DNA from 2 places in the Dissulfurispira sp. genome. Region 2 is predicted to be linked to the other one. Evidence: riboswitches for the same ligand, from Rfam matches in the RefSeq annotation. Region 2 holds a riboswitch; the other holds the start of a gene.
The links. Region 2 has a riboswitch for cobalamin ahead of V7L97_RS07860 (TonB-dependent receptor plug domain-containing protein). Riboswitches for the same ligand answer to the same signal wherever they lie in the genome.
Positions count from the first base shown of each region.

Region 1: another riboswitch for cobalamin. It lies ahead of cobU (bifunctional adenosylcobinamide kinase/adenosylcobinamide-phosphate guanylyltransferase); the one in region 2 lies ahead of V7L97_RS07860 (TonB-dependent receptor plug domain-containing protein).

Region 1 is NZ_DAIOFX010000003.1:45,160-48,768, forward strand. It holds gene V7L97_RS01540 (adenosylcobinamide-GDP ribazoletransferase) at 1-203, opposite strand, end outside; gene cobT (nicotinate-nucleotide--dimethylbenzimidazole phosphoribosyltransferase) at 204-1,265, opposite strand; gene cobU (bifunctional adenosylcobinamide kinase/adenosylcobinamide-phosphate guanylyltransferase) at 1,276-1,821, opposite strand; cobalamin riboswitch at 1,930-2,136, opposite strand; gene V7L97_RS01555 (hypothetical protein) at 2,226-2,351, opposite strand; RNA gene ssrA (transfer-messenger RNA) at 2,431-2,773, opposite strand; gene smpB (SsrA-binding protein SmpB) at 2,831-3,286, opposite strand; gene V7L97_RS01570 (hypothetical protein) at 3,372-3,609, shown strand, end outside.
Region 2 is NZ_DAIOFX010000040.1:6,828-10,436, reverse strand. It holds gene cbiQ (cobalt ECF transporter T component CbiQ) at 1-653, shown strand, start outside; gene V7L97_RS07870 (energy-coupling factor ABC transporter ATP-binding protein) at 686-1,495, shown strand; gene V7L97_RS07865 (hypothetical protein) at 1,509-1,709, shown strand; cobalamin riboswitch at 1,803-2,057, shown strand; gene V7L97_RS07860 (TonB-dependent receptor plug domain-containing protein) at 2,137-3,609, shown strand, end outside.

The sequences.
Region 1 (3,609 bases), on a different contig from region 2:
ATTGAAATAATCAGCCCTACTGCAATTTCTGGAGAAAATATCTTTAAAAACAGCATGGCAGATAAAACCCCCAGCAGTCCCTGAAATGCACCTGCTAAAGGGAAAAAGGCTGCTGATTGCGCTATCTCTTTTTCGGAGACACCACCATTCACCCTTACAGGTACTATCGTAAGAAACTGGAATGCAAGGAGTAATTGCTTCATTTAATTCTGTATCTCGCTTGAAACCCCGGCCTCGCCAAAGGTTGCCATTTCTTTATATATCTTTAATCCTGCCTCTATCATAAGCATTGCCAATGCTGCGCCTGTGCCTTCACCGAGCCTCAAATCAAGGTCAAGGACAGGCCTTAACCCCATTTTATCGAGCATTGCCTTGTGCCCAATTTCAACGGAGTTATGGGCTGCAAACATATAATCTTTTACCCTTGGCTCGATGCAATATGCGATTAATGCGCCTGCTGTGGAGATGAACCCGTCAATGACAACCGGAATCCTGTTTGATGCTGCACCGAGGACCAATCCCGCGATGCCTCCAATCTCTGCACCGCCCACTTTTGCGAGGACGTCTATTGCGTCTTCAGGATTTGGCTTATTCAAGTTTATGCCATCTTCTATTACCGTAATCTTTCTTTTTAATGACTCGTCAGTTATTCCCGTACCTTTGCCTGTAACCTCCGAGACAGGCTTTCCTGTAAGCACAGATGCAATAGCGCTTGACGGCGTTGTATTCCCTATCCCCATCTCTCCTGTGCCGAATATCTTATAGCCCTTTTTTGCATATCCATTTGCAAGCTCGATTCCTACATCTATGCATCTTATTGCCTCATCCCTTGTCATTGCAGGGCCTTTTGTGAAGTTTTTGGTTCCTTTTATTACCTTCATGTTTACCAGGCCTTTAATCTCTCCAAAATCGTGGTCAACGCCTATATCCACAACAACAACCTCTGCTCCTGCATGCCTTGCAAGGACATTGATGCCTGCACCTCCTCTCAGGAAATTAAATACCATCTGCGGCGTAACCTCTTTAGGATAGGCTGATACGCCATCTTCTGTAACTCCGTGGTCCCCTGCGAAAGTGAAGATGACCTTTTTATCCAGAACCGGATTTTTGTTTTCGGTAATGGCGACAAATCTCCGTGCAAACTCCTCAAGCCTTCCGAGGCTTCCGAGGGGCTTTGTGAGATTGTCGAGGTGCTTTTGAGCCAAGCCATACCATTCTTCATTTACTGACTTGATATTTTTTAGTGTTGCATTGAGTGAATCCATCTGTCTTCTCCTACTTTATTTTTAAAGGTATTCCTGCGGTCACAAGATATACTTCGTCTGCTAAGGCTGCCATCTTTTGGTTTAAATAGCCTGATAAATCTCTGAATCTCCTTGATAATGCGTTGTCAGGGACGATTCCAAGACCGACCTCGTTCGAAACAGTGAATAGTGAACAGTGAATAGTGGATAAGGAAGAAATAAAAGACTCTGTTTCTGCTTCAACATCCTTATTATTAAGCATCAGATTTGAAAGCCATAGTGTCAGGCAGTCAAGAAGGATTATATCATAGCTTTTATGAATGTCAGATATCAGTGTCGAGATATTCAGCGGCTCTTCGAAGGTTGTCCACTCACCTGGCCGTTCTTTTTTGTGTTTCTTAATCCGTTCCTTCATCTCATCATCCATGGCCTGTGCAGTAGCAATATATGCCTTGCGCATGGAGGAGATTGCATCTCCTCCATGAACCCCCTCTTTAGAAGAGATATAATTATTGGCAAGCTGCAGGGCAAACCTGCTTTTTCCGCTTCTCGCACCGCCTATGATGAATGTTATCAACTCAGCACCCCTAAAAATAAAAAATCCTCATGGCAAAATGCCATGAGGATTGCACCCTGTTTCACTTCATCCTCTCCTTCATCCACGTGAAGGCTTTAAATCCTATTCCCTAATTTCTGTCGTCAGGCAGGTCTTCTGGCTCCCGGGTAGTTTCTATAGTTTGGCCTACTCGCCAGCCTTCCCATCCTGTTTGCATCTGTATATGAGCGGACAGTGGCTCATTGGCTTTCGTCCCCGGTTACAGCGGCGGGACCGCTCCCGAATTGCACGGGATTCCCTATTAAGCACTTCGGCACCTGAGGAGCATATTGTATCTAAACCATCAGCACAAAAGTCAAGGGGGGACTGGGGAGGGAAATATCCCTGCATTTGACGAAGACAAGGGATTGGAGGGATTTAACGGGCTAACACCAATTGACTCTCGATATCAATCCACGGATGATTTCCAGCCGCTGCTTTAACGGATACTCAAAATATATGGAACTCTCCATGAGTATGGATACAATTTCTTTGATTTTCTGCCTTTCCATGGCCAACTCCTTCGAATCCTTTCTTGCTTTAGTTATCGGGTAAAAAATAAAGTGCTTTAGTTCAGAAAATACTTCCATTTGGTGGAGGCGGCGGGAATCGAACCCGCGTCCGAAAGTACTACTCTCAAGCCTCTACATGCTTATCCAGCCTATTTATTTTCGGATACCAGATTGCCGGCAGGCAGGCCTGCTGATATCCTATCCCTTAAGCTTTCGCTGGATTTAAAGGAGTCATCCAGCGGCAGCCTGCTGATCGACGCTGTCCCTGAAGCACAGGCAACCTCAGAGGAGCGTGCTGCTATTGGTTAAGCAGCGAGTGCCAGTTCGTTGTTGGCGTTTGTGTTTTTCCATCTTTTTAGGTGGTGATGGAGCCACCGCATGCCACTTGAGCCTCATAACCCCCGTCGAGCCCTATCGCCCCCGGTTGAACAGCTTAAACCATTTAAACGGCTTGAACTGTTATTTATATAATAACATATTTAGCGATTTTTCATCGCCTTTTCTATCGCCCTTTTTGCTTCCCGCTCTTTTATCGTCTCCCGTTTTTCATATTGCTTCTTGCCTTTTGCAAGACCTATCTCAACCTTTGCATAAGGGCCTTTGAAATATATCTTAAGCGGGATCAATGTGTAACCCTTCTGCTGCATCTTGCCTCTTAATCTCTCTATCTCTTTCCTGTGAAGCAGGAGCTTCCTTGTTCTCAGGGGGTCGTGGTTCAAGATGTTGCCGTGAGAATAAGGGCTTATGTGGCAATTGAGCAGAATGACCTTTGCATCTTTAATCAGGACATAGCTGTCTTTAAGGTTGGCCTTGCCTTCTCTCAGGGACTTGACCTCTGTGCCTAAAAGCTGGATGCCTGCCTCGATTGTCTCTTCAATGCTGTAGTCATGATATGCCTTTCTGTTCTGGCATACTATTTTTATGTCCGGCTTCATAGTTATATGATAGCAGTATTATGATTGGACTTTAAAGCCGTGTTTCATTATAATTCAGTGGAGCTATAAAAGAGCGGAGGTTTTTATGAAGAGGCTTTTGGTTTATGCAATTATAGTATTTGTTTTTGTTGCTTCATGCGGTAAGGGCGAGGTCAAAAAGGTATCCGAGGATTCAAAGATGGCAACAGAGGCATTCTCCCTTGCTGAAAAGATAAGGGAAGCATATGCAAAAAAAGACCTATCGACCATTGAAAAGAACTCAACGAGGGAAGGGTTCAGGACGATCAGCAGTGCCTTTAAACCCTTTGATTCTGTTGACCTGA
Region 2 (3,609 bases):
TTTTTGGTCTGGCCGCAATATCGCGACTGAATCTTTTTAATTTCTATAAAAAAGTGATCCCCCTCGGATTTATATTCGGGTTTCTTATTGCCCTGCCTTCTGCATTTAATGTCATTACAAAGGGAGAAGTTATCCTGCCTGTCATTCATCTTTCAAGGTCTTATGATTTCTGGATTTATCATGTGCCTGAGACGATAGGCATTACAAGAGAAGGGATTTCTGGTGTTGCCATGCTCACGCTCAGGGTTTTGAATTCCATTGCCCTATCTTTTCTGATTTTGTATACAACTCCTTTCTCAGAGATTATCAGGGCATTGAAGGTTTTCAGAGCGCCTGATGCAATTCTGATGATTATAACCCTCACTTACAAATACATCTTTATCTTTGCAAAAACAGTTGAAGACATGCATCTCGCAAAGAAGAGCAGGATGCCTGGTGAAGCGACTAATACCGAGGCAAGAAAATGGATTGCAGGAAGGATTGCATTTATGTTCAAAAAGACGCAGCAGAGGTGCGAGGATGTATTCAAGGCTATGCTTGGAAGGGGTTTTTCTGATACCATTAAACTGTACGGCTTTAGAAAGATGAGCAGCATTGATCGGGCCGCAGGGTTTTTCCTTTTTTTTGTAGGAGTGTTGTTTTTATGTATTTAACAGGCATGCATGCCTGTTTTTGGGGATAAGAGATGGACGGTATCATAAAGATCGAAGATGTGAGCTATAACTATTACGGCAAAATTCCTGCCCTTTTAAATGTGAGTCTTTCAATAAAAGAGGGAGAGAAATTTGCAGTAATAGGCGCAAACGGGAGCGGAAAGTCGACCCTGCTTCAGATAATGAACGGCCTCATTCATCCATCATCCGGCAGTATATTTTTCAGAGATAATGAGGTGTCTGAAAAGACTTTAAAAGATAAAGAATTTTTAAGATTTTTCAGAGAACGAGTAGGGTATGTGTTTCAGGACTCGGATGTCCAGTTGTTCTGTCCCAATGTCCTGGATGAATTGCTTTACGGCCCTGTTCAGTTGGGCCTTAATGAAAGTGAGGCTATGGACAGGGCATTTGAAGTAATGCAGATGCTTAACATAGAAAACCTGAAAGACAGGCCTTCCTATATGCTCTCAGGCGGGGAAAAGAAGAGGGTAGCTATCGGCTCGGTACTGACTATGAATCCTGAAGCTCTGCTCCTCGATGAGCCTACCAATGGACTTGATCCTAAAACCCAGTGCTTTCTTGTGGAACTGCTTTTTGCTCTAAGCGAGGCAGGAAAGACAATCGTGATTGCTACCCATGATTTATCTCTGGTGGATGAGCTTCAATGCAGGGTGGCTGTGCTTTCGGAAGAACATAGAATTGAAAAAACAGGAAGTGCAGAAGATATTCTGAAAGATGAGGACTTATTGCTGAAGGTCAATCTTGTACATGAGCATATCCATTGTCACGGGCCTTTAGCCCACAGGCATATCCATTCGCATTATCTATTTCATAAACATTGAAAGGAGAAAATAAATGGACGATTTGCAAAAGCTCAAACACCTGCTTCATCACTGGAAGGAGCATAACGACGAACATGCAAAGACCTATAGAGATTGGGCTGAAAAGATGTCATCACTTGGGAATAAGGAGTTGTCTGCCATCCTTTCCAATCTCTATAACGAGACAAAGAAATTGAACGGACTCTTTGAAGATGCGCTGAAAGTAATCGGCTAAACTTGAAAGATTGTAAAAACATATGTTAAAACTATTGACTATGAAGCAATGAAGGAGGTGATAGTCAGAGCACAGAACACGGATTTAGAAAAAACAGTCACAATATGGCTGGATGTCAGGGAAGAGAGGTGCCGCCGTTAAAGCGAATTCCTCCGCTGCCCCGCAGCCGTGAAGGGAACGAAAGCCCACTAAAGAAGCCACTGTCAATAACCGTTTAAACGGTTCAAACAGTTCAAACTGCTTTGATGATGGGAAGGCGGGCAAGTAGAAAGGATTACCCGAACGCATGAAGCGTGAGGGTGATGGATGCCCTAAGCCGGAAGACCTATCCAAGTCATAATAAAAAATCCAAAAATTTCTCGAGGGAGGAAAAGATGAAAAGATTTTCGTCATTGTTATTACATTTCTATTTTTAGCCTTTAGCCATTTGCCATTTGCCCTTACCCTTTCTGCTGTTCCTGTCTTTGCAGAACAGAAGACCGCATCGCTTGAAGAAATCTTAGTAACCGCAACAAAAGTCGAAGAACCTAAAAAAGATGTCCCTGCCTCTGTCCAGATAATCACCCGGGAAGACATTAAAAATTCCACTGCAAAGGATGCCGGTGACCTGATTTCAGAGGCATCCATAGGACATGTCCACAAATATCCGGGGGTACTTACCAGTAGAATTGGATTAAGAGGATTAACAACAGACCTCTTCAGCGATTTAAAAAGCAGGGTTCTTGTGCTTATCAACGGCCATCGTGCAGGCACCGTAAATTTAGCAAAAATACCCGTAGAAGACATCGAAAGAATTGAGATAGTCAAAGGACCTGCATCTGTTTTATACGGTTCATCTGCCATGGGAGGCGTGATAAACATAATAACAAAGGAAGGTAAAGAGGGCTTTCATGGTTCGATAGGTGGAGAAGTAGGCTCATGGGATTACCGGAAAGGTTTTGCTGAATTAAATGGCAAAAAAGGTTTGTTCGATTTTTATCTTACTGCGAGCCGTTCATCAATGGGTGATTATGAGTCAAGGGATTATGGAAAGATTCAAAACACTGGATATGACGATGAGACCGTATCCGCCCGTTTTGGCTACAAACTTTTTGACAGGCACCATATGTCCATCGGCTTTCAGCACTGGAGGGGATGGGGAATAGGCTCCCCTGGTGCAAGGTATTCTCCTGATCCTGACAACTATTCGGACAAATGGAGGGACGGCTTTGATATTGAATATAAAACAGAAGACTTCAATGGAAAATATTATCTCCTCAAGGACAGGGACGAATCCCATGATGGAGGAATGACATACGGCATAGGAAATTCAGATATCTCCTTAACAAAGACGGACACACAGGGGGTAAGTCTTCAGAAGACATTTGCCTTAGATGATCACAGGATAATTATTGGAGGCCAATGGGACAGGATCGAGGTCGAAAGCTCAAGGAACACAGGTGCGCCGTATAATCCAAACTCAAGATACGACAGTTACGGTATCTTTGCAGAAGGAAGGATAAGTCTTTTCGATAAAAAACTTCTTCTAAGTGCAGGACTCCGTTATGACTATTTTGAAAACAGAGTGCTTTCAACACCGGGAATCCCAAGCGTTAAGCCGCGGAAAGAGGACTTAGACAATGTAACTGTAAGGGGCGGGCTGGTATATAAACTCACAGATAATTTCAGCTTTAAGGGTAATATCGGCACTGCTTTTCGCGCACCTGCTCCTGACGAGCTTGCAACGGATTATGTCTCTTCGTGGGGAACTCGCTATCTTGGAAATCCAAACTTAAAACCAGAAAAGAGCACATCCTATGATGCAGGGATTGAATATTCAAAGGATTTGTTTAAGAGTTGTTTAACCTTCTTTCATACAGACTTTAAAGACAAGATATTGAGCTATTATGACAGCACCCTT